Regions from separate parts of the Rhizobium sp. P44RR-XXIV genome, predicted to be linked through region 2. Evidence: riboswitches for the same ligand, from Rfam matches in the RefSeq annotation. Region 2 holds a riboswitch; the other holds the start of a gene.
What was found. A riboswitch is a leader RNA that binds a small molecule or an ion and turns the genes downstream of it on or off. The one in region 2 is predicted to bind S-adenosylmethionine.
Positions count from the first base shown of each region.

Region 1: it holds a riboswitch for S-adenosylmethionine, as region 2 does, so the genes downstream of both, metA (homoserine O-succinyltransferase) here and BSK43_RS06705 (O-succinylhomoserine sulfhydrylase) in region 2, are expected to answer to the same signal.

Region 1 is NZ_MPVZ02000022.1:184,210-199,293, forward strand. It holds gene BSK43_RS02745 (glycoside hydrolase family 2 protein) at 1-2,167, opposite strand, end outside; gene BSK43_RS02750 (DUF1839 family protein) at 2,245-3,204, opposite strand; gene BSK43_RS02755 (amino acid--[acyl-carrier-protein] ligase) at 3,213-4,121, opposite strand; gene BSK43_RS02760 (acyl-CoA dehydrogenase family protein) at 4,127-5,320, opposite strand; gene BSK43_RS02765 (acyl carrier protein) at 5,320-5,571, opposite strand; gene BSK43_RS02770 (lysine-2,3-aminomutase-like protein) at 5,928-6,980, opposite strand; gene epmA (EF-P lysine aminoacylase EpmA) at 6,977-8,041, opposite strand; gene efp (elongation factor P) at 8,193-8,762, shown strand; gene BSK43_RS02785 (ABC transporter ATP-binding protein/permease) at 8,853-10,703, opposite strand; gene BSK43_RS02790 (MoxR family ATPase) at 10,869-11,711, shown strand; gene BSK43_RS02795 (hypothetical protein) at 11,738-12,355, shown strand; SAM riboswitch at 12,488-12,564, shown strand; gene metA (homoserine O-succinyltransferase) at 12,613-13,539, shown strand; gene BSK43_RS02805 (VWA domain-containing protein) at 13,543-14,730, shown strand; gene BSK43_RS02810 (DUF308 domain-containing protein) at 14,797-15,084, opposite strand, start outside.
Region 2 is NZ_MPVZ02000025.1:277,600-292,683, reverse strand. It holds gene pstB (phosphate ABC transporter ATP-binding protein PstB) at 1-802, shown strand, start outside; gene phoU (phosphate signaling complex protein PhoU) at 854-1,567, shown strand; gene phoB (phosphate regulon transcriptional regulator PhoB) at 1,599-2,282, shown strand; gene BSK43_RS06740 (GcrA family cell cycle regulator) at 2,461-3,009, opposite strand; gene BSK43_RS06730 (aspartate aminotransferase family protein) at 3,436-4,635, shown strand; gene argF (ornithine carbamoyltransferase) at 4,709-5,626, shown strand; gene BSK43_RS06720 (Hsp33 family molecular chaperone) at 5,674-6,663, shown strand; gene apaG (Co2+/Mg2+ efflux protein ApaG) at 6,670-7,062, opposite strand; gene BSK43_RS06710 (DNA helicase) at 7,678-8,391, shown strand; gene BSK43_RS06705 (O-succinylhomoserine sulfhydrylase) at 8,465-9,652, opposite strand; SAM riboswitch at 9,696-9,774, opposite strand; gene BSK43_RS06700 (2'-deoxycytidine 5'-triphosphate deaminase) at 9,946-11,040, shown strand; tRNA gene BSK43_RS06695 (tRNA-Gly) at 11,099-11,172, shown strand; gene BSK43_RS06690 (VOC family protein) at 11,213-11,590, shown strand; gene BSK43_RS06685 (LysR family transcriptional regulator) at 11,604-12,506, opposite strand; gene BSK43_RS06680 (MFS transporter) at 12,608-13,834, shown strand; gene BSK43_RS06675 (acyltransferase) at 13,955-14,542, shown strand; gene BSK43_RS06670 (transporter substrate-binding domain-containing protein) at 14,743-15,084, shown strand, end outside.

The DNA of each region.
Region 1 (15,084 bases), on a different contig from region 2:
TATCGGATGCCGTCAGTTGTGCCACCGTGACATCGTGCGACGGCGGCCCAAAGCGGAAGGCATAGGTCGTATCGAAGAAGGCGCCGAAAAGATCCGTGCAGGCAATCTTTTGCTTGCCGCGCGCTTCGATCGTCAGATCACGGCCGCCACCGACGACAATCTGCCGGCCATCGCGCAGGCAAGAAACCTGAACCGTCAGTTCGAGCGCAGTTCCGGTCTCGTTGATTACATGCACGTCGAGGCCGTTGGTGCCCTCGTCGGTGAGCAGCACCTGCACCGGCCGGAAGGCGCGGCGCAGCGCATACCAGATCGGCTTGGGCTCACCGGTCGAATCGATCACGCCCCAACCGGCGCCGGGCAGCAGATCCTGCAGCGTCCAGACAAGCGCCCCGTTGCAACCGGAGCCTTGCCGCCGCCATTCGGCATAAGTCTCCTCGGCGACTTCGCCGGTCACGGCGCGAGAAAGGCCTAGATAGAGATCGGGGTCCTCTCGCCGCAGCTGGCTCGGCTCGAAACCATAGAGTTCCTGAAGATAATGATCGCGCACATCGTCGAAATCCCAGGATGCGCCGCGATCGCGCGGAACGCGCTCCTTCCATAGCGGGCTATGAACGGCCGGAACCGGCAAATGCCGGCCGAGCGTGCGCGCCTGCGGCACATGCGCGAATGCCAGACTTTCGGCGGAAAAGCGGATATCCGCGCGGCGCGCATCGGCAAGCGGCCGCATATAGGCGCCGACACCGTAATAATGCGTCACGCCGGCATTTGGCGAAAACGGCATGGCGCCCCCGAAGGGCGAGTTGACCACATAGGGCACATCGGGCCGAAGCGCTTGCACCAGCGGCGGGATGATCTCCTCGACGATCGGGCTCTTCCAGAACTGTTCGGGCAAGCCCATCATCGCCGCCTGCTGCTGCATCTCGCTGCCGCCGCAAAGGACGGCAAGTGAGGGGGACAGGCGCGTACGGCCCAGAAATTGCGAGACTTCCGCCTCGACATGGGCGTTGAGGACCTTGTCGGTCTTCGGGTAATCGAAGTTGGCAAACATGAAATCCTGCCAGACCAGCAGGCCAAGCTCGTCGCAAAGGCGGAAGAAATCCGGCGTCTCATAGGCCATCGTGCCGCCGATGCGGATCATGTTCATGCCGGCCGCAGCCGACAGCCGCAGCCACGGTTCGTAATCCTCGCGGCTCCCGGGCAGGCGCGCGATATCGGCTGATGTCCAGACCGCGCCACGGCAGAAAATCCGCTCGCCGTTGACGACAACAGCGAAATCCTGCCCATCGGCGCCGCGATCGACAGACAGACGCCGAAAGCCGGTCTGGCCAAGGGGATAGTCAATGCCATCGATCACAAGCACGACGTCGTGGAGGCTTGGCGTGCCATGCGTATGCGGCCACCAAGGCTCCACGCCGGGGATTTTCAGGATCGCATTATAGCGGCCAGGACTATCCCGCTCGAAAGTCTGCTCGATATCGCCGCAGCGCAGGACGATCTCGCTTACGTCGCCCTCGATCGAAAGCGATGCATAGAGCCGGCCTTCGCCATCATCGAGCAAATCCGGCCGCAGGGAGAGATCGCTAACAATGGGTGTGCCGGCGCGCAGAAGCGAAACCGGCCGCCATGGACCGACGGCGTGTATCTCCGGGCACCAGCCGGGCATGTGGCCGAGCAACGTCGTGCGCACGAGGCGCAGGCCCTGCGGCGTGATCATCTGCGGCCGCCAGCGGGCGCGCGGGCCTGGTTCGGAGAGCCTCGGCTCCAGCGCCCGGAAACATAACGCCAGCTCATCTCCGCCAAGTAGCGTGACGGCGACATCATGGGACTCGAACATGCTTTCGGAGACGAGGATTTTATGACCGTTCAGGAAGACCTCGCAGAGCGTCGCCAAACCTTCCAGCCGCAACACGGCATCGCCGGCATCCGCATCGATCAGACGGCAGATGTACCAGGCATCCCGGTCATTGAGCGGGTGTGGTTTCGTGCGGTCAAACAGCCCGGCTTTTTCCAGCGCTTCCGCCACGGTGCCCGGCACCGGCGCCGGGATCAGGCCGGCCGAAAGCGGCACGTCGGAAGGCGAGACGCAGGTGCCCGCATCCGTCAGCACCAGATTCCATCCCTCGCTCAGCCGCATTTCGCCACCGATACTTGCCAAGCGCCCGTCCATGACATCTTTCCGGAGGATTTCCCCGCCCCAAACCTAACCCGAAATCGCCGAGCCGTCTCGCATCGAACGGAAGCCGTTCAGAGCTTCCGTTCAAGCAGCCCCATCATGGCATCCCATGCATCGGCGGCCGGATCAAGCGCCGTCCGCAACGGCTCGAATTTCTTGCGCGTAATGGCGCGGGCAAGCTGGAACTGCACCGACTTCGCGGCTTCCGATATCCGCCGCGCTTCGGCGGCTGCATCGGAAAAATCTACCGTCAGCCAATCGAGATGGCTGCCCGCAAGCTCGAAATTGGCGCCGAGCTGACGCAGCGTGTTGAAGGCATATTTATGGAAGAAGCCGAAAGGCCGTTCGGCCACCGCCTCGACCTGAGCCGGGAAGACCTCGGCAAAGGCGCGGATCGGATTGGCCTGCGGGCGACGGCGGAAATGCAAGGGCAGCAGCTGCCGTGACGTCTCGCGGATCGCGGCTTCGCCCGGCGCCTTCTGAGGCGACTTGGCAAATTCCGTATAAGGCAGAAACGGCAGATCCTCATCCGTCAGATGCAGCTGAAACAACCCGTCGAAATCCTCGCCCGACAGCTGGAAGAAGCCGCCATTATGGAAATAGTCAAGCGTGCGGCCTTCCATATCCAGATGGTTGATCGCCACCGTCGTCTTGCCGTGCTCGCGGCGATAGCCGACGCCCTGCGTGTCCGGCATGAAGAAGGAGTCCATCTCCACCAGGCAGAGCCGGCCACGGCCGATCTGCTCGGCGACGTGGTTCTGGACCTTGTCGTAGATCGCAAGCTCGGTGCAGCGGATGCCGTAGAGCGCTTCCAGATCTTCGAGCGGCACCTTGAAGAAGGTGAACTGATCGCCCTCGAAATCCTGGCCCATCGTGAAGCCGAGCATGGCTTCCGGCGGCAGGTTCAAGGTTGAAAGCACCTCGATCCAGAGATCGATGTAGCAATTGGTCTCGGGCCACATGCGTTCGCTGTCATGCAACGCATGTGGCTTATAGGCGGCGGGATCCAGTCCCTCAAATACGGCGGCCATGGAAGCGATCAGCCCCACAGCGTCTTGCGCACATTCTCGGGCCATTCCTTGACGTCGAGACCGTGGTGATGGAACAGCGCCAGCGCAATACGCTCCAGGCCGAAGCCGACGCAGGCCGTATGGGCGACGGTGCCGTCAGCGAAGTTCAGCCCCCATTTCGTCCCGAACGCATCCTGATGATAGTTGAAGCTCATGCAGGCCGTCGGATTGGCGGTCGAGGTGATGGGGATCAGCAGCTCGAACTTCAGGTTCTGGTCGCGCTGATTGTTGGCGAGCATCTTGCCGGCACGGCCGAAGAAGGGATCGTTGGCAGTGTCGATATTCACCTCGAGGCCAACGGCCTTCATCATCTCGACGCCGCGGTCCATCCAGCTCTGGCGGAAATCCGTCACATGCTTTTCGGTGCCCATGCAGACATATTCGCGCATGCGGAAGAGCTGCTGGCGAGCCGGGTCTTTCGAGGGCTCGTGGCGGAAGCAGTAGGACTGCAGATCGAACAGTGCGCCGCTGTCCGAAATCGCACCGCGCTTGGCAACCGTCGGGTAAAGCGGATAGCAGGCAGCCGGCGTCAGCACGATATCGGTCGCCTGCTGATCCTTCGTCCAATCGTCGCCGACTTCCATGCACTTCAACAGGCTCATATGGTCGAGCTCGTGACCGCAGAAGCTGTGCACGGTGCCGGCGAGCTGCGGGAAGCTCTTCATGTAGCCGCTCTTCTCGAAGAAGACGCGGTTCATACCGGGTGGAAAGCGGATGGCTTCGGCGCCATCGGCGCCGCCGAACTTGTCGATCAGCCGCTCAAAGGCGGCAATCACGTCTTCGAACTGGCCGCTGCGGCCATAGAGACCATCAACGCCGGTGTCGATCAGAAGACCAGATTCGAAAAGGCGGTCGAGAAACGAGGTTTGCATATCCATGACGATTACCCCAACAGGCTGGTATCTTGTTTGTGGACGAGCAGCATGGTCGACGTATTGCCGAGAATGCGGTCATTCGAGATCATCAATTGCGCCGAGTGCGCGTCGCGCAGATGGCGGCCGAGGCTGTAGGGCGTACCGTTCTTGTAGCCCATGATGCCGCAGATCAGCATGGCATGGTTGATGATCGGCAGGATCATCTCCGACGACGCGATCTTGACGTTGTTCATCGCAACGGCGAAGGCCATGGACGAGAGCCTGTCGGCATCCTGCTTGGCTTCCTCATAGACCTTGAGCCCGGCAACCACATTGGATTTGACCATCTGCAGCATGCTTGACGTCTCTGCGAGACGCAGCGCACCGGGTGGTGGTACCCCGGGGGATTTGCGGGCGGCGGCACGCACGAATGCCTGCGCGCGGGCAACGGCATCGGCGGCAATTCCGTACCAGACGCCGCTCCAGAGCAGATGCGAGCTTGCCAGCATGGACTGCGCCGCGATTTCGGCAAACGGCTTCGGCAGGATCTGCACGGCCGGCGCTTCACCCTTGAACAGGAAGCCATCGGAGCAGGTGCCACGCATCCCGAGCGTATTCCACTCGACGGTGCGTTCGATCGAATACTGATCCTTCAGGAAAACCGTCAGCACCTGATCGGAAGAAGCGGCCTCGGCATGGCTGCGCGAGGTGATCAGGATGGCATCGGCATGGGCGCCGTAGGAGATGACCGTTGCGTCCTTCTCCAGGAAGCAGGTATCGCCTTCGACCCTGATGGCACAGATGCTGTTGCGCAGATTGCCGCCAATACCGCCTTCGGTCGTGGCAGAGGCCAGCAGCAGCTGTTCCCTGGCGATGCGGCGCATGAACTCGCGATGCCAATCGCTGTCGGCACCATGCTCGACCAGGCTCGAAAGCTTGATGTGATGCATGGCGAAGACCATGGCGCTGGCCGCGCAGGCCTGGCCAAGGATCGAGCAAAGCTCGGCGATTTCGGTGATCGAAGCGCCCTCGCCACCAAGGGCGGCGGGGATCTGGATAGACAGCAGCCTCTCGGCGCGCATGGCGTCAGCGGCTTCGCGGGGGAATCGGCCCTCGGTGTCGACGGCATCGGCGTGCTGGCCGGCGATCGCGGCGACGCGCGCGGCTCGCACCGCCAGCGCATCACTTGTCCCAACCTCGTGCAAAGCGACGGCCGCGCTCATCATGCGACCTTTCGATTGTCCAGGATCATGCTGACGGTCTTTTCGATCGCAGCGATGCTGGCGAATGATTTGCGGTTGAGGAGATTATCGGGAAACTCGATGTCGAACGCCTCTTCGATGCCGAGCATCAGCTGAACGGAAGCGAAGGAGGACAATCCCGCCGCATAAAGATCGGCATTGTCTTCAATCTGATCGATAGTAACGGGGAGCGCACCGAACTTGGCCAGCAAATCGCGAATCGTCTTGTTCATAGTCTAGTCCCTTCTCGCAATGGCAAGCATAACCGTAGTTACGCAGTCTTATTATTCGCCAAGAAGTAACAGGGAAAATAGAACACTCCACTAACCGACGTGGTAAATACATGGGACTTATACTTAGTGGGAAATTCCTATATTCAACATCAGCCTAATTGAAATTTACCGAATGTAAGGCATTTAAATTGCCGTTTATGCAGTAATATTTAATATATCTAATATTAAGACCTGCCGGTTTTCGGGAAAGGCGACCACGGCAATAAGGTTAACGTGCCAAACTCGCCACTACGTTTTATTCGAGAAAACGCATAACAATCAGAGCGTCAGTGAAAGTATAAGCAGGAAAAACGGCTCTAGGCTTCCGGCGGATAGATGTGATCGCCGCCGCGATAGTCCGAAATCGAATAGCAGCCTTCGCCTAGCTCACGAACCGAGCTCCGGCCGATATCCGCCTTGCCGTAGCCGCCGGGAATATCGAGGATGTAGGTGGGCTGGCAAAGGCCGGAGATCCGACCGCGCAATGCCGAGACGATCGCCTGCCCCTCGGCAATCGTCAGGCGGAAATGGCTGGTGCCGGGCGCAAGATCAGGATGATGCAGATAATAGGGCTTCACCCGCGTCTCGACGAAAGCTTTCATCAGCGCCGCCAGCACATCCGGATCATCGTTGACGCCCTTGAGCAGCACCGACTGGCTGACGAGCACGATCCCCGCATCGACCAGCCGGGCGCAGGCGGCACGCGCCTCCTCCGTCAGCTCCCGGGGATGATTGGCATGCAGCGCCACATAAATGGTCTTGCCGCTGGCCTTCAGCGCCGCGATCAGGGCCGCATCGACCCTCGAGGGATCGACGACGGGAACGCGCGTATGGAAGCGGACGATCTTCACATGGTCGATATCGGCGAGCTGCCGCAGGATTTCTTCCAGCCGGCGCGGCGATAGAACCAGCGGATCGCCGCCGGTCAAAATGACTTCCCAGATCTCGCTGTGATCGCGGATATAGGCAAAGGCGCCGTCCAGCGCCACGCCATCGAGAGTCCCAAGGCCCTGCGGTCCGACCATCTCGCGGCGAAAGCAGAAGCGACAATAGACCGGGCAAACATGCACTGCCTTCAGCAGCACGCGGTCCGGATAACGATGGACGATGCCTTCGACGGGACTATGCGCATGATCGCCGATCGGATCGGCGCGCTCTTCGGGCGTGACAAGCAATTCGGCCGCATCGGGCACGAACTGCCGGGCGATCGGATCGGCAGGATCGGCCGAGTCGATCAACCGCACGACCGTCGGCGTCAGCGCAACCGCATAGCGCTCCGCCACCGCTTCCAGCGACAACGCTTTGTCGGCGTCGATCAATCCGGCGCGCTCAAGCTCGCTGATAGTCCTGATCGGACGCATCGAATTCATGCTCCGTACTCCGCGACCGGCGCCCAGAGCACCTGTTCTATGCGCGAGGCCCCGGTTGCCAGCATCACAAGCCGGTCAAAACCGAGTGCAATGCCGCTTGCCTCGGGCATGACGGAGAGCGCCTCCAGAAAATCCTCGTCCAGCGGATAGGTCTCGCCGTAGACGCGCAATTTTTCCGCCATCTCGATCTCGAACCGCCGACGCTGCTCGCCGGCATTTGTCAGCTCGCCGAAGGCATTGGCAAGCTCGACGCCGCAGGCATAGAGCTCGAAACGTTCGGCAACGCGGTGGTCCCCAGCCGAAGGCCGGGCAAGGGCCGCCTCGGAAACGGGATATTCATCAAGGATCGTCGCGCGACCGAAGCCGAGATTGGGCTCGATCTTCTCAACCAGAACCCGGCTGAAGAGATCCTGCCACAGATCATCTTCGGCGACCCGCATGCCATTGCGCCGCATGTCGGCCGCCAGACGCTCCCGGTCGGTAGATCCGTCAAGGCCGATCGAGGCAAAAAGATCGATGCCGGCATAGCGCTCGAAAGCGGCTGCGACGCTTATGCGCTCCGGCGTGAGGAACGGATCGGTCTCGGCGCCGCGATAGGTGAGCTTCTTCGCCCCGACCGTCTCCGCCGCCAGCGCCAGCACCGCGGAACAATCGGCCATCAGCGCCTCGTAGCTCTCTCCGGCGCGATACCATTCCAGCAAGGTAAATTCCGGATGGTGCAGCGGCCCGCGCTCGCGATTGCGATAGACATGGGCAAAGCAGGCGATACGCTCCTCGCCGGCGGCCAGCAGCTTCTTGCAGGCAAACTCGGGCGAAGTATGAAGGTAGAGAGGCGATGCCTTGCCGTCCGTCGTCAGGGCCTCGGTCTCGAAAGCATGCAGATGCGCCTCGTTGCCCGGCGACACCTGCAGCGTCGCCGTGTCGACCTCGATGAAGTCGTTACGCGCAAAGAAGATGCGCAACGCCGCCTGGATCGCATTGCGACCGAGAAGGAACGGCCGCCGGTCCGCATGGACATTGCGGGTCCACCAGGGGGACGCTTTGCTCGTCGTTGGCTTCATTCCTAGCTTTCTTCGGGGCTCAAGCCGCGTTGGGGGTGGCAATTTCCATTGATTTAGGGTAGTTGCGCCCCCAAGCAAACAATTGCTGCGTCTCGGAGAGCATTTCGACAGTCCCTCTACGACGCAAAACGCAGCGTTACAAGGAAGTCTTATGGTCAAGGTCATCGCCTCTTCGGTCCGCAAGGGCAACGTTCTCGACGTCGACGGCAAGCTCTACGTCGTTCTCACCGCTCAGAACTTTCATCCGGGCAAGGGCACTCCGGTCACCCAGGTCGACATGCGCCGCATCGTCGACGGCGTGAAGGTCTCCGAACGTTGGCGCACCACCGAACAGGTCGAGCGCGCCTTCGTCGAAGACGTGAACTTCCAGTACCTCTATGAAGATGGCGAAGGCTTCCACTTCATGAACCCGGCCACCTACGACCAGGTCGTCGTCGATGTCGAAACCATGGGCGACCAGAAGGCCTTCCTGCAGGAAGGCATGACCTGCGTCCTGTCGATCCATGAAGGCATTGCGCTGGCCCTCCAGCTGCCGCGTCACGTCACGCTCGAGATCACCGAGACGGAACCGGTCGTCAAGGGTCAGACTGCTTCCTCTTCCTACAAGCCTGCGATCTTGTCGAATGGCGTGCGCACCCTGGTGCCGCCGCACATCAACGCCGGCACCCGCGTCGTAATCGCGACGGAAGACGTTTCCTACGTCGAACGCGCCAAGGATTGAGCGCTTCAGCTTGATTGCATGAAAAACGCCTCGTCAAACGACGGGGCGTTTTGCGTTTTGGACAGATAAAACTGCGGCGGTTTAACCGCGCTACGGCGTATTGGCTTTTTTCTGATCCTGCTCTTCCGCCGCAGCGGGCGCTGGAGGCGTATCCGTCTCGATGCTATGCTCGTGCGGGGCCAGGGCCTGCAGATGCAGCACCCGCGGTGACATCGCGTGCATATAGGCCTCATTGCGGCCGACATAGATCACGGTGACGTCGGTCATTTCCGCCAGCAATCCGCAGAGCATCGCCTGAACCTCGGACTCCAGCCCTTCGAGGACATCGTCGAGGATAACCCATTTTGGCTTCGCCAGAAGCAGATGCGCAAAGCCGATAGCTTTCTGCTCTTCGGTATCAAGCAGCCGGTCCCAGCGGGCCTGCGTATCGATGCGGCCCTTGAGACGCGTAAGCCCGACCTTCTCCATGGCGGCCTCGACAGCAGCCTCGTCGTAGGCATCCCGATCTTCCGGAAAGCAGATCGCCTCCCTGAGCGTGCCGCCGGGCACATAGGGTGTGTGCGGTACGAACAGCATGTCTTCCGCCGGCGGCAGGCTGACCGTGCCGGAACCGCTATACCATTGATGCGCCAGCACCTCGAACAGCAGCCGGCGGTTCACGCCGTGATCGCCGTTGATCATGATGTGCTCACCGGCATTGATCGTCACCGTTCCCTCGGCAATTTGGAAACCGTTCTCGGTCGCCTCATCGCTGGTCTTGGTCGAAATCTCCATATCGGTCCACACCATCGTACCCGGTGCGGCATTATCGAAGACGAGAGTGTGCGGCATCGGCGTCTTGTCGTCCATTTCCGTCAGGGCCTGGCGGAAATCGGTGACACGCATCAGCGTTGCCCGCCATTCGGCGATCGGGCCGAAATTGGCGACATACCAGCGCAGCGCTGAATTCACCTGATTGAAGGCGCCCACGGCCACCATGAGCTGGCCGAAGGTCAGCCCGCCGGAAAAATATGCGGGCGCCGCCACCAGGATCGGGATGATCAGCACCAGCCAGCCATAACCGGCAGAAACCCAGGTAAGATTGGTATTGGCGATCGCCAGCTGGCGGATGACCGCAAGCACGGCGGAAATATCGAGGTTGATCCTCTTGCGCTCGTTTTCCTCGCCGCCGGCAATGGCGATTGCCGGCATGTGTTCGTTGGCATGCATGAGCGCGAAACGCAGCTCGGCTTCCTTGGAATAGCGATCGGCGTTCAGCCGCACCAGCCGGCGGCCGACGAACTGGCTGAGGAAGGATGCCGAACCAGCGTAAAGGATCGCCGCCCAGACCATGTAGCCGGGGATGGAGAAGCTCGCGCCCTTGAAATGGAAGACCATGCCGCTGGAAAGCTCCCAGAGCACCCCGATGAAGCTCAACAGCAGGATCGTCGCCTGCACCAGCCCGATGGCGAGGCCCGTCGAGCTTTCGGCGAGATTGCGGGCATCCTCATGCAATCGCTGGTCGGGGTTGACGCCGATCAGCCCGGCTGAGGCCAGACGAAGCGCGCGTTTGGCCTGCAGCCATTGGTTCACCAGATCTCGTGCCAGACCCTCGCGCATGTAGAGCGCGGTCATCTGGTTGAGCCAGGCCTGGATGACATTGAGGATCAGAAGCGAGCCGGCGATGATGCCAAAAACGCCGAGCTGATGGAAGAAGGCGGAGATATCGCGCCTTGCCAGCGAATCGTAAAAAGGTGCGTTCCAGCTGTTGAGCAGCACCTGGACGTAGGCGGTGATCATGATGATTGCGAACAGCGCTACGGTCAGGGAAATGATCTTGAAGCGCACCGGTGAATTCCAGAACGCGGAGAACATCATCCTCAGCCGAAAGAAGAGGCTCAAATCGTATCCGACCTGCTCGTTCCCCTGGATATTCGGCTTGGCTTGCGCTTCAACTGCCATCAGCACTTCCCTGCGACGCACGTACCGTCAGTTAACCATGACCCGCCCTCATGTCCATCCTAGCAATAGATCGGTGCGATCACGTTGCTATATACACGGTTTCACGCCTTGAACCGAATAAGGTCAGCAATTAGCTTGCATTCGAAAGATTGAGAAAGCCTTCCGATGCAATTCCAGGGAACAGCAGACTATATCGCCGACAAGGATTTGATGGTCGCAGTCAACGCCGCCATCCGGCTGGAGCGGCCGCTTCTGGTAAAGGGCGAGCCCGGCACAGGCAAGACCGAACTGGCGCGGCAGGTGGCGGGGGCCCTCGGTCTCGACCTCCTCGAATGGAACGTCAAATCGACGACCAAGGCGCAACAGGCCCTTTACGAATACGATGCCGTTTCGCGCCTGCGCGACAGCCAGTTGGGCGACGTTAGAGTTCACGATGTCGGCAATTACATCCGTCGGGGCAAGCTCTGGCAGGCCTTTACCTCGCCAAAAAAATGCGTGCTGCTGATCGACGAGATCGACAAGGCCGATATTGAATTCCCGAACGACCTGCTGCAGGAACTCGACCGCATGGAGTTCCATGTCTACGAGACAGGCGAGACGATCCAGGCCGCGATCCGGCCGATCGTCATCATCACCTCGAACAACGAGAAGGAACTGCCGGACGCCTTTTTGCGCCGCTGCTTCTTCCACTATATTCGCTTTCCCGACATCGAAACGCTCGCCCGCATCGTCGAAGTTCACTATCCCGGCATCAAGCAGGCGCTGGTGCAGGCAGCGCTGACGCAATTCTTCGAAATCCGCGACGTGCCGGGCCTGAAGAAGAAGCCATCGACCTCGGAAGCCCTCGATTGGATCCGCCTGCTGGTCGCCGACGAGGTCGATCCCGCCACCCTGCGTGTCGATGCGAAAAGCGTGCTGCCGAAGCTGCACGGCGCGCTGCTCAAGAACGAACAGGATGTACATCTCTTCGAACGGCTGGCCTTCATGGCGCGCGGGCAGGGCAAGTAGTGCAGGCTCGTGGTGACAGGCCGAAGATGACCGTGCCCAATTCAAATATAAAGCGTGGAGACCATTTTACCTGGACATATGCTCTTTGGTTCATACCGATGTTGATACAGCCTTGGGAAGGTTGGCTTCCCTCTGGTTGGGATTGGTGGAGCATTGATCTTTTAGCGTTTCTCTTACTTTCAATCGCAATTTTAGTTTCGCTTTGCGTCAACTTAATACGCCGCCGCTGGCGGCGAATTTTATCACTCCTGGCAACTCCAGTTTTTCTGCTGATTTTAACCGGCCTTCTTGCTTTTGCTGGCATGACTCCTGACCGTGTCAGGTTTGCAGTCACTCGCGGTGAATATCTTGCTCAGATCAAGCGCAACAACGCGCAAAGCACAGCGCCGCGCTTCAATACATTTGCCTGGGATGATACTTTTATAGCAAAGACTTACGTGACTCTTGTTTATGACGAGAGCGACGAGATAGGCTTGCCTGTCGGTCAGCAATCAGACGCTTGGCGTCAACGAGTTGCAGAAGCGTGTCACAAGAGCGGCAACTGCGTAAAACTTGATTCTGAGCCAGACGAATACATTACCGTAGAGAAACTTAGCGATCATTTCTATCTTTTCGAAGATAGCTTCCCGAACGCCTTTCCGTAGCTATCTGCGACATCACTTTAAGACGGGACCCAAGCCCTTCTTGAACGTCAGTAAGTGACAAACAACATGAAAGCGCGGCCACCAGCCCGCCTCAACGCTTGCCCATTGACCAGCCGCCACGGCAGGTTTATGGAATTTGACTGTGGTGATTTGGCCGGCGGCTTGCAGCCACGTTAAATAAGTCGCTAAAGGGCCGCGTGCGGACCGGTAGCGATTCATATTGCGGCCGGTTTTTTTGCATTTGATCGAGTAAAACGATGCCCATCAAGATTCCCGATACGCTGCCCGCATTTGAAACCCTCCAGAACGAGGGCGTGCGGGTGATGACCGAAACGGTGGCGATCCGGCAGGATATACGCCCCCTTCAGATCGGGCTTCTCAACCTCATGCCGAACAAGATCAAGACCGAGATACAGATGGCGCGCCTCGTCGGCGCATCGCCACTGCAGACGGAGTTTTCGCTGGTCCGCGTCGGCGGCCACAAGGCCAAGAACACCTCCGAAGAGCACCTGTTTTCCTTCTACCAGACATGGGAAGAGGTCAAACACCGCAAGTTCGACGGCTTCATCATCACTGGCGCGCCGATCGAGCTGCTGGAGTATGAAGAGGTTACCTACTGGGACGAGATGCGGCAGATCTTCGACTGGACGGCAACCAATGTGCATTCGACGATGAACGTCTGCTGGGGCGCGATGGCCGCCGCCTACCATTTCCATGGCGTGCCGAAGCATACGCTCAATGAAAAGGCCTTCGGCGTCTATCGCCACCAGAACCTCGCGCCGTCCTCCGTCTACCTCAACGGCTTTTCCGACGATTTCGCCATTCCGGTCTCGCGCTGGACGGAAGTGCGCCGCAACGACATCGAAAAGGTGCCGAGCCTGCAGATCCTGATGGAATCGAGCGAAATGGGGATCTGTCTCGTGCACGAACAGGCCTGCAACCGGCTCTACATGTTCAATCACGTGGAGTATGATTCCACTTCGCTCGCGGACGAATATTTCCGCGACGTGAATGCGGGCGTGCCGATCAAGATGCCGCACAACTATTTCCCGCACAACGACCCGGAAATCCCCCCGCAGAACCGGTGGCGCAGCCATGCGCATCTGTTCTTCGGCAACTGGATCAACGAGATCTACCAGACCACGCCGTATGATCTGGAGGAGATCGGCCAGGAAAGGACCTGAGGCTTGTTCATTCCCTTCTTCCTGAAGCTGAAGGAAGCGAAGGTGCCGGTCACGCTCCGGGAATTCCTGTCGCTGCTTGAAGGAATGGAAGAGGGGATTGCCGACTACGATGTCGAGGCCTTCTACTATCTGGCGCGCACGACGCTGATCAAGGACGAGCGCTTCATCGATCGCTTCGACCAGGTCTTCGCCGATTATTTCCGTGGCGTCGAGGCGATCGGCGGTAGTGCCGACACGGTCGAGGCGACCACCATTCCCGACGAATGGCTGCGCAAGCTGGCGGAAAAGCATCTCACCGAAGAAGAGCGGAAACAGATCGAGGCGCTCGGCGGCTTCGACAGACTGATGGAAACGTTGCGGCAGCGGCTGGCCGAACAGCAGGGCCGGCACCAGGGCGGCTCGAAATGGATCGGCACGGCGGGCACCTCTCCCTTCGGCGCATACGGCTATAATCCGGAAGGCGTTCGCATCGGCCAGGAAACCTCGCGCCACCGCCGCGCAGTCAAAGTCTGGGATCGCCGCGACTTCCAGAATCTCGACGACGGCGTCGAGCTTGGCACCCGCAACATCAAGGTGGCGCTGAAGCGCCTGCGCCGTTGGGTGCGCGAGGGCGCGGCCGACGAGCTGGATCTCTCCGGCACCATTCGCTCCACCGCCGAACACGGCTATCTAGACGTCCAGACACGGCCGGAGCGGCGCAACGCCGTCAAGCTTTTGATGTTCTTCGATGTCGGCGGCTCGATGGACGATCATATCCGCGGAGTGGAGGAACTGTTTTCCGCCGCCCGCTCTGAGTTCCGGCATATGGACTATTTCTACTTCCACAATTGCCCCTACGAGGGCGTGTGGAAGGACAATCGCCGCCGGCGTGTCGATATCACCTCGACGACCGACCTGATCCGCACCTTCGGCCCAGATTACCGCGTCGTCTTCGTCGGCGATGCCTCGATGAGCCCTTATGAAATCAACCAGCCGGGCGGCTCTGTCGAGCATTGGAACAAGGAGGCCGGCAGCGTCTGGCTCAGCCGCGTGACCGGACATTTCCGCAAATGCGTCTGGCTCAACCCCGTGCCGGAAAATTACTGGGGCTACACCACTTCCATCTCCCTCATCCGCCGTCTCATGGCAGACCGCATGTACCCGCTGACGCTCGGCGGGCTGGAGAAGGCGACGCGGGAGCTGTCGCGCTAGGCGCAAGCGCTCCCGCCCTTTCGGCGACGGCAAATGGACTTTCACCTTGCCGCCGCCAGGTCCACTCTATGCGTGAGCTTTGCGATAGGCTGCGACGACGAGCCAGATTGCCGAAAGCAGGAAATAGAATGCGCCGAACCCGACATAGGGGGTGATATCCAGAATCGTCGGCGCGGCAGCGCCAACGGATCGGCTGATCATGAACCCGCCGGCAAGGGCCGATTGCGCGCCGCTCAGGATCATTACCCATTGCGCGCCAAAGTGACGCCAGCGCCTGACCGCCGTGTAAAGCTGCAGGAGGCCCGAGAGGATCGCCCAGATGCCGAACACGGCCAGAACCGCATAGGTGCTGTT
Region 2 (15,084 bases):
GGAAGCCGCAAGTGAAAGAGCATTGGCCAGGAAGATGACGACGATCCCCTACAAGATGATCGGCCAGGACGTGTCCGTCTTCTACGGCGACAAGCGTGCGCTCTTCGACGTCAACCTGAACATCCGTGCCAATACGGTTACGGCGTTGATCGGTCCTTCGGGCTGCGGCAAATCCACCTTCCTGCGTTGCCTCAATCGCATGAACGATACGATCGAGACCTGCCGCGTCACCGGCAAGATCACGCTCGACGATCAGGATGTCTACGACAACAACATTGATGTTGTGGAGCTGCGCGCGCGGGTCGGCATGGTCTTCCAGAAGCCCAATCCGTTCCCGAAGTCGATCTATGAGAACGTAGCCTATGGCCCTCGCATCCATGGTCTGCATCGCTCGAAAGCTGATCTCGAGCATATCGTCGAAACCAGCCTGCAGAAGGCCGGTCTGTGGGGTGAGGTGAAGGATCGGCTGCATGATGCCGGCACGAGCCTCTCGGGCGGTCAGCAGCAGCGCCTGTGCATCGCCCGTGCCGTCGCGGTCAGCCCGGAGGTCATTCTGATGGACGAGCCCTGTTCGGCGCTCGATCCCATTGCCACCGCCAAGGTCGAGGATCTGATCCACGAGCTGCGCGAAAACTTCACCATCGTCATCGTCACGCATTCCATGCAGCAGGCAGCCCGCGTGTCGCAACGTACCGCAATGTTTCATCTCGGCCATCTGGTCGAGGAGAACGATACCGATAAGATGTTCACCAATCCCGACGATTTCCGCACGCAGGATTACATCATGGGCCGTTTTGGTTGATGATGCCGTGCGCGCGGCTCCTTTCACACAGTTCACCTTGAGGATAGAAAAATGGTCTCCACTCACATTCTCTCTGCCTATGACGAAGACCTGAAGTTCCTGACGCGCCGTATTGCGGAAATGGGCGGCCTGGCCGAGCAAATGGTCAGCGACAGCGTTCGGGCGCTGGTCCAGAGCGACACTGGTCTTGCGCAGAAGGTCATCTCCGACGACGTCATCCTCGATCATGCCGAGCGGGAAGTCGGCGACAAGGCCATCGTCACCATCGCCCGTCGTCAGCCGATGGCTGCCGACCTGCGCGAGATCATGGGTTCGATCCGTATCGCTTCCGATCTGGAGCGCGTCGGCGACCTCGGCAAGAACACCGCCAAGCGCGTCATCGCCGTGCAGGGTACGGGCGTTCCGCGTCGCCTGGCTCGTGGCATCGAGCACCTTTCCGAATTGGCGCTTAGCCAGCTCAAGGAAGTCCTCGACGTCTACGCCACACGCTCGCCGGACAAGGCCGTGTCGATCCGCGAACGCGACGAGGAAATCGACGCGATGTACACCTCGCTCTTCCGCGAGATGCTGACCTACATGATGGAAGATCCGCGCAACATCACCACCTGCACGCATCTTCTCTTCTGCGCCAAGAACATCGAGCGCATCGGCGACCATGCCACCAACATCGCCGAGACGATCTATTACATGGCGACGGGTGCTCAGCCCGAAGGCGAGCGCCCGAAGGACGATACCGCCAATACCGTCGGCGCAGTGACGGAATAATCCGAAAGCGAAGAAAGGAGACCATAGGCGCATGGTTCCGAGAGTTGCTGTTGTAGAAGACGAGGAAGCGCTCAGCGTTCTGCTGCGCTACAATCTCGAGGCCGAAGGCTTCGAGGTCGACACGATCCTCAGAGGCGATGAAGCCGAGTTGCGTCTCCAGGAGCGCATTCCCGATCTTCTGATCCTCGACTGGATGCTCCCCGGTGTATCCGGCATCGAGCTCTGCCGCCGGCTGCGCATGCGGCCGGAGACGGAGCGCCTGCCGATCATCATGCTGACGGCCCGCGGCGAGGAAAGCGAGCGCGTGCGCGGTCTTTCCACTGGCGCGGACGATTACGTCGTCAAGCCGTTCTCGACACCCGAGCTGATGGCTCGCGTCAAGGCGATGCTGCGGCGCGCCCGTCCGGAGGTTCTCTCCACGGTGTTGCGTTGTGGCGATATCGAGCTGGACCGCGAGACGCACCGCGTTCACCGCAAGAGCCGCGAAGTGCGGCTGGGACCGACCGAATTCCGTCTTCTGGAATTCCTGATGTCCTCGCCGGGCCGCGTCTTCTCGCGCTCGCAACTGCTCGACGGCGTGTGGGGGCATGATATCTATGTCGACGAACGCACGGTCGACGTGCATGTCGGTCGCCTGCGCAAGGCGCTCAACTTCTCCAATATGCAGGATGTCATCCGCACCGTTCGCGGCGCGGGCTACTCCATGGAGGCCTGAGCGGGAATACCCGATCAGGCACTCAACATTACAGCGCCACGCGTCTTTCAAGACGCGTTAAGGTCGCTGTAATATCTTAGAATTCTGCATAATTTTCCCTCAAATCGGTTCCGATTTAAGGAATTATGCAGTCGCGGCGGAAACAGAAAACGGGCCCCAAAGGGCCCGTTTCTTTATCTCAGTGATGAAGTGTCTCAGCCGCGCGCTGAGCTGGCCTGCGCCGTTCATGCACCGGCTGGTAGGCCAGGCGCTGATGGTAGGTGCAGTAGGGCGATGAATCCGGGCTCTCGTTGCCGCAGAAGTGGAAATCGTCCTTCAGGGGATCGCCGACCGGCCACTTGCAGGTGCGCTCCGTCAGCTCCGTCAGGCCGAGGCGCCGGGAGATTGGAACGACCACATTGGCAGCCGGGCGATACTGGATCTCGTTGACCGTATCGATCTCGACCTCTTCCTTCAGCATGGTTGCGCCCTGCTGGCGGGTAACCGTGCGGGTTGCGACGCGCGCCTGATAGTTCGAAGCCCGCGGCGCCGTGGCGCTGCGCTTCGGCGTGCGAGCCGCCGCCGTCGTACCGCCAGCCTTCGCTCGGCCGGGAAGGTTCAAGCGATGCACCTTGCCGATAACGGCGTTACGGCTGACGCCACCGAGCTGTGCCGCGATCTGGCTGGCGCTCAACCCTTCGGACCATAGCTTTTTCAGCTTCTCGACGCGTTCGTCTGTCCAATTCATGCCCTGTCTCCGCTGTCGCGTTTCCGATGGCAGAATCCCTCACCATTGCCTCGCATGGGGATCGAGGCACGAAACGCTCTAAAATTGTGGTGACTAGTTCCGCCGCATGCAGTCTAGCAATTGGTTTTTAACCTAGTGTGAGGCAGACTCCGTGACAAGAGTCGCGGGAATCTTGAGGAATCGATTTCGAGGTTTTCCCCAACTTGCTGTCCGGGCGTGGCATTTCTGCAATATGCGGCGCCGAACGTATCCCTTTTGCGCGCAAGCACTTTCTCGCACCTGCTAAAGCGCCAGTTTTGTTGACATCGCGGTGCAAAACAACAATAGTGACCGGGCCGCCGCAAGGCGGCATTTTTGATTTTTTCGGACCCCTTTCGTAAAAACGAAGCGATTGGTCCTTAAAGTTGTGATCGAGGAGATATGGCCATGGCCGAGACCGCGCCGCTTTATGATACCTACATGCGAGCTCCGCTGCGGTTCGAGCGAGGCGAAGGCGTATGGTTGATCACTGAAAGCGGTGAACGCTATCTCGATTTTGCAGCCGGCGTGGCGGTCAATTCGCTCGGTCATGCTCATCCCCATCTTGTCGCCGAGCTGAAGGCGCAGGCTGACAAGGTTTGGCATCTGTCCAACCTCTACGAGGTGCCTGGCCAGGAAAAGCTGTCGAAGCGGCTGACGGAAGCCACTTTCGCCGACAAGGTGTTCTTTACGAATTCGGGTGCCGAAGCGTTGGAATGCGCCATCAAGACGGCGCGGCGTTATCAGTTCGCCAAGGGGCATCCTGAGAAGTTTCATATCATCACCTTCGAAGGTGCCTTCCATGGCCGCACCATCGCGACGATCGCGGCCGGCGGCCAGGAAAAATATATCGAAGGCTTCGGTCCGAAGGCTCCCGGCTTCGATCAGGTACCGTTCGGTGATCTCGATGCCGTGCGCGCAGCCATTACCGAGGCGACGGGCGCTATCCTGATAGAGCCGGTGCAGGGCGAGGGTGGTATCCGCCCGGCGACCAATGAATTCCTGCGTGGTCTCCGCCAGATCTGCGACGAGCACGGCCTGTTGCTGGTTCTCGACGAGGTGCAGTCCGGCGTCGGTCGTACCGGCAAGCTCTTTGCCCACGAATGGGCTGGTATCAAGCCCGATATCATGGCGGTCGCAAAGGGTATCGGCGGCGGCTTTCCGCTCGGCGCATGCCTGGCAACGGCCGAAGCGGCTTCCGGCATGAAGGCCGGCACGCATGGATCGACCTATGGCGGCAATCCGCTGGCTATGGCAGTCGGCAATGCGGTGCTTGATATCGTGCTGGCCGATGGTTTCCTGGAACATGTGCGCGATATCGCACTGGTCTTCCGCCAGGGCCTCGCCTCGCTCAAGGATCGCTTCCCGGATATCATCGAGGATATTCGTGGCGAAGGCCTCATGCTTGGCATCAAGGCGGCTATCCCGCAGGCGGACCTCTTGCAGGCGATCCGCGCCGAACATCTGCTTGGTGTCCCGGCTGGCGATAACGTCATCCGTCTGTTGCCGCCGCTGATCGTCACCGCCGAGGAAGCGCGCGAAGGCCTTGCCCGTATCGAGCGCGCCGCAGAGCGCGCGCGCGCCGTTCGCGTCAAGAAATCAGCTTGAATTCAGCGCCCGCAGTCGGGGCGTTCGTGCCCCACGCGGGCGTTATTGTTTTTTCTGGAGTACAGGTAAGGACATGGCTTCTCCGAAACACTTTCTCGACCTCTCGGCCGTAGCAGCCGCCGATCTGCGCAACATCATCGATGATGCGATCGTGCGAAAGCAGGCACTGAAGGCCGGCACGGCCGACAAGCCGCTCGCCGGCAAGATGCTTGCGATGATCTTCGAGAAGCCTTCCACCCGCACACGCGTATCCTTCGACGTCGGCATGCGCCAGCTCGGCGGCGAGACGCTGTTCCTGTCGGGAACCGAGATGCAGCTCGGCCGCGCCGAGACGATCGGTGACACGGCGAAAGTATTGTCGCGCTACGTCGATGCGATCATGATCCGCACGACCGATCATTCGCGCCTGCTGGAGCTGGCGGAGCATGCGACGGTTCCCGTCATCAATGCGCTGACCGACGATACGCATCCCTGCCAGATCATGGCCGATATCATGACCTTCGAGGAACATCGCGGTCCGATCAAGGGCAAGACCGTTGCCTGGACCGGCGACGGCAACAATGTGCTGCATTCGCTGATCGAAGGCGCCGCGCGTTTCGGCTATCGCATGAACATGGCGGTACCCCTTGGTTCCGAGCCGAAGGATCACTATCTGAACTGGGCCCGCAACGAGGGCGCCGAAATCATGCTCTCGCATGATGCAGACCGTGCGGTCGCCGGCGTCGATTGCGTGGTAACCGATACCTGGGTTTCCATGAATCAGGAACACCGGGCTCGCGGTCACAACGTCTTCCAGCCCTATCAGGTCAACAAGGCTTTGATGGCACAGGCCGGCAAAGACGCGTTGTTCATGCATTGCCTGCCCGCTCACCGTGGGGAGGAAGTGACGGACGAGGTGATCGATGGCCCGCAATCCGTTGTTTTCGATGAGGCGGAAAACCGCCTTCATGCGCAAAAGTCGATTCTTGCTTGGTGCCTGGGCGCAATCTGAGGATAGGAAGCCGCGTTTGAGAGCGCGGGCGCAGTAGGAGTAAGGCAATGGCCGAAAATGCAGCCTCGCTGGGTCAGTTCGATTTTGCCGGTGACGATCACGTTGTGCCCTTCCAGGTCGAAGGGCTCGATGTGCGCGGCCGTGCCGTGCAGCTTGGTCCGTTGTTGGATGCAATCCTTGCCCGGCATGATTATCCGACGCCGGTGGCTCGCCTTTTGGCCGAGGCTATCGTTCTCACGGTTCTGCTCGGCACGTCGCTGAAGTTCGAAGGCAAGTTCACCGTACAGACGAAGGGCGACGGCCCGGTCGACCTGCTGGTCGCCGATTTTTCGACGCCTGAAAATGTCCGCGCCTATGCGCGCTTCAACGAAGAGGCACTGGCAAAGGCTGTTGCCGAAGGCCGCACCGAGCCGGAGCAGCTGCTCGGCAAGGGCGTTCTTGCCTTTACGATCGATCAGGGCCGCTACAGCCAGCCCTATCAAGGCATCGTTGCTCTTGACGGGGCTTCGCTCGAGGACATTGCCGGCACCTATTTCCGCCAGTCGGAGCAAATCCCGACGCGTGTACGCCTTGGTGCTGCAGAGCTCTTCGACCGTGATGAGAACGGCAAGCCGCGTCATCGCTGGCGGGCGGGTGGGCTGATCGCGCAATTCCTGCCCGAGGCACCGGAGCGCATGCGCCTGCCGGATCTGCACGGCGGTGACGGCGACGAGCTCATCGGCAATCATGTCGAGGACGATGCTTGGGCCGAAGCACGCAGCCTCGTGGAGACCATCGACGCCGATGAATTGACGGATCCACTTGTCGGCACCGAACGCCTGCTGTTCCGCCTCTTCCATGAGCGCGGTGTGCGGGTCTATGAGCCGAAGGCGGTTTTTGACCGCTGTTCCTGCTCGCGCGACAAGCTGAAGGGTGTGTTGCAGGGTTTTTCGGCCGAGGAGATCGAGGCCAGCCAGGAGAACGGTGAAATCGCCGTCACCTGCGAATTCTGCTCGACCACCTACCGCTTCGAAGTGGCTGAGGTAAACGCGGCCTGACGGAGCTCAGTTCAGCGTGCGCAGCAGATTGGGCGTATCGAGAGAGAAGGCGGGGATCTTGACATGGAACTGTTCCCCGTCGTCCGTCTCCATCTGGTAATGGCCGAACATCATGCCTGAAGGCGTGTCCAGCGGGCAGCCCGATGAGTATTCATAGGTGTCGCCGGGGTTGAGATGCGGCTGCTCGCCAACGACGCCTGGCCCCGTCACCTCATCCACGATACCGTTCATATCGGTGATGTGCCAGTAGCGCGTCACCAATTTGACGGACATCTTCGAATGATTGGAGATGACGATGCGGTATCCCCAAACATAGCGATCGTCGTCCGGATCGGATTGCTCCTCCAGATAGAATGGCTCTACGACAACTTCTATGTCGCGTGTTAAGGCGCGATACATGCCTGATTACCTTGCCACTGCTCTGAAGCGACGAGCGTTCTTACAAGCGCCACTTACGCTCCAGCATTTTTAAAGTCCGCGGCATATTACCCGCTTTCCATGCTTCCCGCAAAGTGCAGGATATCTAGCGGTATCCTATAACCAGCCCGTTCCGTCAAGGAATGGAATGATGAAAATTCTCATCGGCGATTGTTCCTTGGAGAATTGGAGATATTACGACAGAAAACGAAGACTATCAGGTTGCCGTCAAAAGTATCTCGCCTTACTTGTCCTTTAGTGTTTTCTACCATAGCTCCACTCGCTATGTCTTGGTGAGGTGGAAAGGCTTGGCATCATTTAGGGTGCACTTGAGGTTTGACTGCCATATCTGTCGGGCGCCACTCGAAAACTCTCGGCCATATGAAGCTTGGTCGAGCCTTCAGGTCTGCGAAAAGAACGTCCGCGCGATTTCCCGACGACGGGATTTCGACTATCATTTGATTCTGGCATGGCCCGTGCCTCCCCCCTCCGTCCGGGAAAGTATACTTCATGCGGGGCTGTCGATCATCAAACCGACTGTTTGAGCGCCTGGCATAAGGAGGGGTTGCGGTCACTGCTCGCAATAGGAGGTTTACAATGAGGCTTTCCGCCCCTGTTTATCATTTGAAGCGCAAGGCGCGGCTTTTGTCGCGCCAGCAGAATATCCCCCTGCACGCCGCACTGGATCACATCGCGGCCGGCGAGGGGTTTGGAGGATGGAGCTTGCTTGCGTCCAAGACGCAGGCTGCCGTTTCCCCCGATGATTTCTTCTCGCTGTTGAGCCCGGGCGATCTGGTGCTGGTCGGCGCACGTCCCGGCCAGGGCAAGACGCTGATGAGCCTCAAGCTCGCCGTGGGTGCCATGAAATCGGGCAATCGCAGCGCCTTCTTCACGCTCGAGGATACCGAAAAGGTCGTTCTGGATCGTTTCCGGATCATCGGCGTGGATCAGGCCGAGTTCAGGGAGCTGTTCGAACTCGACAGTTCCGACGCCATCAGTGCCGACTACATTGCAAACAGGCTGGCCTCGGCGCCACGCGGCACGCTGGCAGTCGTCGACTATCTGCAGATACTCGATCAGAAGCGGGAGAAGCCGGAACTGGAGACGCAGGTCCGCGCGCTGAAGACGTTCGCGCGTGAGACGGGCGTAATCATCGTGTTCATCTCGCAAATCGACCGTTCATACGATCCGGCGCTGAAACCATTGCCCGATCTCGATGACGTTCGTCTGCCAAACCCGTTGGATCTGTCGCTTTTCGATAAGATGTTCTTCCTGCACGCCGGCAAGGTTCAATACAAGGCGGCGAGCTGACGACGACCGCATGGCTCCAATAGGAGCATGTCGAGCCGCCCGGAGAATCTCCGGGCGGCTTGAAGGAATAGTATCAGGCGGAAACCTGTTCCAGGGCGCGGGCGAAATCCTCGACCAGATCCTGGCTGTCCTCGATACCGGCGGAGAAGCGAACGGTGCCCGGTGAAATGCCAAGCTCCGCGCGGGCCTCGTCGGTGAGGTTCTTGTGCGTCGTGGTGGCCGGATGGGTGATCAGGCTCTTCGAGTCGCCGAGATTGTTGGAAATCTTCACGATCTCCAATGCATTCTGCAGCTTGAAGGCTGCTTCCTTGCCGCCCTTCAGCTCAAAAGCCACCAGCGTCGAGCCGCCGGTCATCTGCTTGGCGATGATGTCGGCCTGCGGATGGTCCTTGCGGCCGGGATAGATCACGCGAGCGACCTTGTTGCCCTGCTCGGCGAGGAAATCGGCCACCTTGGCAGCGTTCACCGTCTGCTGTGCCACGCGCAGCGGCAAGGTCTCGATGCCTTTCAGCAGCGTCCAGGCGGTGAATGGCGACATGGCCGGACCGGTATGGCGGAAATAGTCCTGCAGGTTCTCGTCGATCCACTGCTTGTCGGAGAGGATGACACCGCCGAGCGAGCGGCCCTGGCCGTCAATATGTTTGGTAGCGGAGTAGACGACGATATGGGCGCCGAGTTCCAGAGGTTTCTGGAAGAGCGGGGTCGCGAAGACGTTGTCGACCACGACCTTGGCACCAATCTGGTTGGCAAGCTTGGCCACCGCAGCGATGTCAACGACTTCGAGCGTCGGATTGGTCGGGCTTTCCAGGAAGAACACCTTGGTGGTGGGGCGGATCGCCTTTTCCCAGTTCTCGACGAAACGACCGTCGACCAGCGTGCATTCGATGCCGTATTTCGGTGCCAGCGTCTCGACGACCCAGCGGCAGGAGCCGAAGAGGGCGCGGGCGGCAACGATATGGTCGCCGGCCTTCAGCTGGCAGAGGATCGCGGCGGTGACAGCGGCCATGCCCGAAGCCGTGGCGCGGGCATCTTCAGCGCCTTCCAGCGCGCACATGCGCTTTTCGAACATGTCGTTGGTCGGGCTGCCATAGCGGGCGTAGATGAAACCATCCGTCTCGCCCTTGAAGCGGGCTTCCGCCGCTTCCGAGGTGTCATAGACGAAGCCCTGGGTCAGATAGATTGCTTCGGATGTTTCGCCAAATTGCGAACGGAGCGTTCCGCCGTGAACGAGTTGGGTTGCGGGGCGCCAAGTCTTGCTCATGCCATCACCACTTTCAAAACAAAAAAACCGGCCGCAATTGCAGACCGGTTTCAACCCGGTCTTTTTAGCCATTTGTTTAACGTGGCTGCAAGCCGACCGGCCAAATCACCACGGGATAAGTTGCAATACTGCCGTTGATCGCTTGCGTCAATTCCCTGAGTTTGGTTTTGTCTGCGACAAATACTGCCCGCGCGTCTCTCTGGATGCGCTAAGGTCGCAGTAACGTTTTGAATCAGCCCGCAGGCATACAAGTCGAATATGGATTTGCAGGCGTATGGGCTGGGGAAAGAGGCATGATGGCTCGCAATACAGGAATTCTAGCGGATCGCGCCATTGCGGCGCTCTTTGACGCCGGACGGCTGACGAGCGAAAGAGAGCTGGACGTCGATCAGATCCAGCCGGCAAGCCTTGACCTGCGCCTCGGTTCCCATGCCTTCCGCGTTCGCGCCAGCTTCATGCCCGGTCCGTCGCATCTGGTTGCCGACAAGCTCGACTGGCTGAAGTTGCATGTCGTCGATCTCTCCGAAGGTGCGGTGCTGGAAACCGGCTGCGTCTATATCGTGCCGCTGATGGAGCGGCTGGACTTGCCGGCCGATATGTCGGCCTCGGCCAATCCGAAGAGTTCGACAGGCCGCCTCGATATCTTCACCCGCGTCATCACCGACCGGGCGCAGGAGTTCGACAAGATCCCGGCCGGCTATTCCGGCCCGCTCTATCTCGAAATCAGCCCACGCACCTTTCCGATCGTCGTTCGCCGTGGTTCGCGCCTGTCGCAGATCCGTTTCCGCGTCGGCCAGGCTCTGCTTGACGAGCCAGAACTGCTGGCACTGCACGAGACCGAGACGCTGGTCGCCAGCAAGAAGCCGAACATCACCGGTGGCGGCATCGCGCTGTCGATCGATCTTGCCGGCGACAAGGAAGGCCTGATCGGCTATCGCGGCAAACACCACACGGCCGTCGTCGATGTCGACAAGAAGGCCCAGCACGATATCTTCGATTTCTGGGAGCCGCTTTATAGCCGCGGCCGCACCGAGCTGATCCTCGATCCCGACGAATTCTACATCCTCGTTTCGCGCGAGGCCGTTCATGTGCCGCCGCATTATGCCGCCGAGATGACGCCGTTCGATCCGCTGGTCGGCGAATTCCGCGTCCATTATGCCGGCTTCTTCGATCCCGGCTTCGGTCATGCCCCGGCCGGCGGCCGTGGCAGCCGCGCTGTGCTCGAAGTGCGCAGCCATGAAGTGCCTTTCATCCTCGAGGATGGCCAGATCGTCGGCCGCCTGATCTATGAACACATGCTGGAGCAGCCAAGCAGCCTCTACGGCTCCGGCCTCGGCTCGAACTATCAGGCACAGGGCCTGAAGCTGTCCAAGCACTTCCGGCTCTGAGGACCTATCGTCCGGCCTTGACAGAGGCCGCCAACTGTTGGACATCTCGGGATGTCAGGCGGGTGTAGCTCAATGGTAGAGCAGCAGCTTCCCAAGCTGAATACGAGGGTTCGATTCCCTTCACCCGCTCCAGCTTCCTTCCATCGTCAATGATCTCAGGGATGCGCTCGACATGTTTGATCACATAACCATCGAAGTGAGCGATCTGGAGAAGAGCAAGGCGTTCTATGAGCGCGCTTTCGAGCCGCTGGGTTACGGCTTGTCCTTTGGCAAGGAAGGTGTGTTCTGGGCATTCGACGTTGGCGACGGCAGCCTGTTCGAGATCCAGCACACGGGCAGCAAGCCGCCCTTGACGCATTTGCATGTTGCCTTTCGCGTCGACAGCAGGGCCGAGGTCGATGCGTTTTATCGCGCCGCTTTGGAGGCCGGCGCTGAGGACAATGGCGCTCCCGGCCCCCGGTCGGAATATACGGCGGATTATTATGCCTGCTTCATCCTGGACCCGGATGGCTACAACATTGAAGCGATGATCAACAAGCCGGGCGCTTGAGATCGAAACCAGTTCAGAAACTGGCTCTGTCTTTCAAAGCCTCCGTCAGCGCTTCGCCGAAAATCGCGATCGGCCGGGCGAGGCGCCCAGCCGGTGGGCGATGCACCAACCAGTTGACGACCCTCGGGCTGAAGTCCGGCGCCTCGATGACCTCGATGGAATTGCGCCAGCGGCTGCCTGATAGCGCCGCCGGCGTGAGGACGCCGATGCCGAGGCCGCGCGACACCAGCGACATGCGCAAATCGGCGCTCATGGCCTCGACGGCGACGTCGAACGGCAGTCGCTCTGCCTCGAAGCGATGATGAATGAAGGCGCGGAAGCCGCAACCGCTCTGGTTCATGATCCAGGGAAAGCGGGAGAGCTCATCGAGTTTCGGCGCCTTGGGAACTCCGAGCGAAGGCGATGCGACGAGAATGACGTTATGGATCCCCAGCATGTCGCCGACGACATTGTCCGGCGGCTCCGTGCCCTCCGCCAGGCAGACGGTCGCCGCATCCAGCTGGCTATGCGCGACCTGTTCGACGAGCTGCGGCGACCAGCCGGAGACGATGCGCAGTGTCAGTTGCGGAAATTGGCTGCGGAGTTGATCGAGCGGGGCCGAGAGTGCTGCTTCCGAGAGATAGGGCATGACGCCGAGGCGGAATTCGCCGCTGATCGCGCCGCCCGGGGAGACGCCGGCCTTGAGATCATCGAGCGAGCGCAGGACACGGCGTCCGTGCTCATAGGCTTCACGCCCCGCGGCGGTCGGCTTGAGCGGCTTGGATTGCCGATCGAGCAGGGCGATGCCGAGGCTATCCTCGAGGCTCTGTATCCGCCGGGTAATGCCCGGCTGGGTCAGGTTGATGCGTGCGGAAGCGGCAACGATAGATCCGGTTTCCACCACGGCGACAAAGGCTTCGAGATCATGAATGTTCATGAGGAACTCGCATAATCATTATTAGCTCATTTCAATTGCCGCATTATGCAACAAAGCGATAAAGATGGCTAACAATATTATTTAGGCTCATTGGAGAATCCATGGCTCAGGTCCCCGAATGCATTGCCAGCGAGCCGGAGGACGAGGCGTCCGAGACGGTTTTGGCCCCTCCGACATTGTTGTTCGCCATAGCCACCGGCGTCATCATCACCAATCTTTTCGCGCCGCAGACGCTTGTCGGCATCATCGGCCCGTCGCTTGGTTTTTCTGAAAGCGGCGCGGGCCTCGTGGCGATGGCCTCCCTGCTTGGCTATGCCGCCGGCCTGTTTTTCCTGGTGCCTCTCGCCGACCTGATGGAAAATCGCCAGCTGGTGCTGCGCATGCTCGTCTCGGCCATGGTAATGGCTATCGCTGCTGCCTTTGCGCCGACAGGATGGAGCCTCCTCATCTTCCTGTTCCTCCTGGGCGCGGCCTGTTCCGCCATCCAGATTCTCGTGCCGATCGCCGCCGCCATGACGCCGCCGGAGCATCGTGGCCGGGTCATCGGCAACGTCATGAGCGGCGTCATGGTCGGCATATTGGTGTCGCGGCCACTGGCGAGCCTGGTTGCCGATTTCTGGGGCTGGAGGAGTTTCTATGCCATCAGTGCTGCAGCCCTTGCGCTTCTTGCCGCCGTGCTCGCCCTGCGCCTGCCCGAACGGCGCCCCCTGGTGAGTTCCAGCTACGGCGCCCTGATCGGCTCGCTGTTCCAGCTGCTGCGCGATGAGCCGATACTGCGGCTGCGCGCCTTTACCGCCGCCTTGATGATGGCGAGCTTCAGCCTGTTTTGGACCTCTGTCGCCCTGCGGCTGGTGCAGCCGCCATTCTCGCTCGGCCAGTCCGGCATCGCGCTGTTTGCGCTGGTTGGAGCCGGTGGCGCTGCCGCCACCTCTCCCTTCGGTCGCATGGGCGACAGGGGCTGGACGCGGATAGCAACATTTGTATCACGCCTGATCATGCTTGCCGCCCTGGCATTGGCCGCCTGGGTGGGCGGAATACGGTCCGGTGATCCGCTGACCCTGCTGATCCTGCTTGGTGTCAGTGCCGTCATGCTCGACGTCGGCGTCACCGGCGACCAGACCTTGGGACGCCGCGCCGTCAACCTCCTCAATCCGGAGGCGCGAGGGCGGATCAACGGTCTCTTCGTCGGCATCTTCTTTCTTGGTGGCGCACTTGGTTCGGCGCTTGCCGGCACGGTGTGGGACTTTGGCGGCTGGGTCGCAGTCTGCGCAGCAGCGGCCGGCTTTGGCGTTATCGCCTTGATTACGGGCTTTGTCGCGCGCAACTGACAGTGCAATGCGTGTAGCCAACACTTGCGCTACCCCTCCGGCATCGCCATGTTCTAGCCCATTCAGGTGGGGGCCGGAAAAGCATGAGAAAACGAGCGCCCCTTGTCAGGAGCGTTTTGAATGCGTGGCATAGCATGGCTTTACAGGCTGAGGGCTCTTTTCAAGAGCGGTGTGCTTGAGATCGGCCGAAGTACGAAAGTTCCGCTCGACACCAGGATTATCTGGAAGCGTGGTGACGTTCGCATTGGCGAAAGAGTCCATTTCCGCAGGGGCGTCGTCATCGATGCACAAGAAGGCAGTATCGAAGTCGGCAACCACGTCTCCTTCAACGAATACAGCATCCTGCTAGGCCGTGGCGGCATTTCCATAGGTAATGACGTGCGGATTGCCGCCCATGCCATGGTGGTGTCCTTCGATCATAATTTCGATGATCTCACGCAGCCCATTCGCCTGCAGGGCGTGACGAAGAAACCGATCGTCATTGAAGACGACGTGTGGATCGGGGCGGGAGCGAAGATCCTGGGCGGCGCACACGTCGCACGAGGGTGCGTCATCGGTGCGAATGCCGTCGTCAAGGGAAAGACGGAGCCCTATGGAATCTATGTCGGCGCGCCGGCAAGATTGCTGAAGCGGCGCGGAGAAAAAACTAACCCGACAACCGAAAATATCGAGCTGCTGCCCGCTGCGAAAATATCGGCGAACCGATAGGCCGCCCGCTTGGTGAGCTATGGCTCGCTCTATCCCTTCGGCCATGGTGCGATATTCCCCCTGCGACGTGACTCTGCTAAACCGGATTCGTGAATCAAGGATGTGCAGCCACGACCGGAGGCCGGATCAAGACCATGCGTGTTTGCCTTTCGTCGATGATCTCCACGGCCCGGCTTTTGACGCACGCAACATTGATTGCGATGTCTTGCGCTCTGTCGCTCTCCGCCCAGGAGGCAAAGCCGCCCAGTTTGCCGATCCTGTTCGATGCCCGGGAGCGACTGCCGAAACCCGACCTGTCTACGCTGGTCAGGCTGCGGTTCCTGACATCGGTCGATTTCCCGCCCTTCAACTTCCTCGATCAGAACGGCAAGCTCACGGGCTTTCACGTCGAGCTCGCCCGCAAGATCTGCGACGAGCTCGCCATCGCGGACAAGTGCCAGATCCAGGCTCTGCCCTTCAATGAATTGCAGGGCGCGCTTTCCGCCTCGCAGGGCGATGCAGTGATATCAGGCGTCGCAGTGACGCCCGAGCTGCGCAAGAGC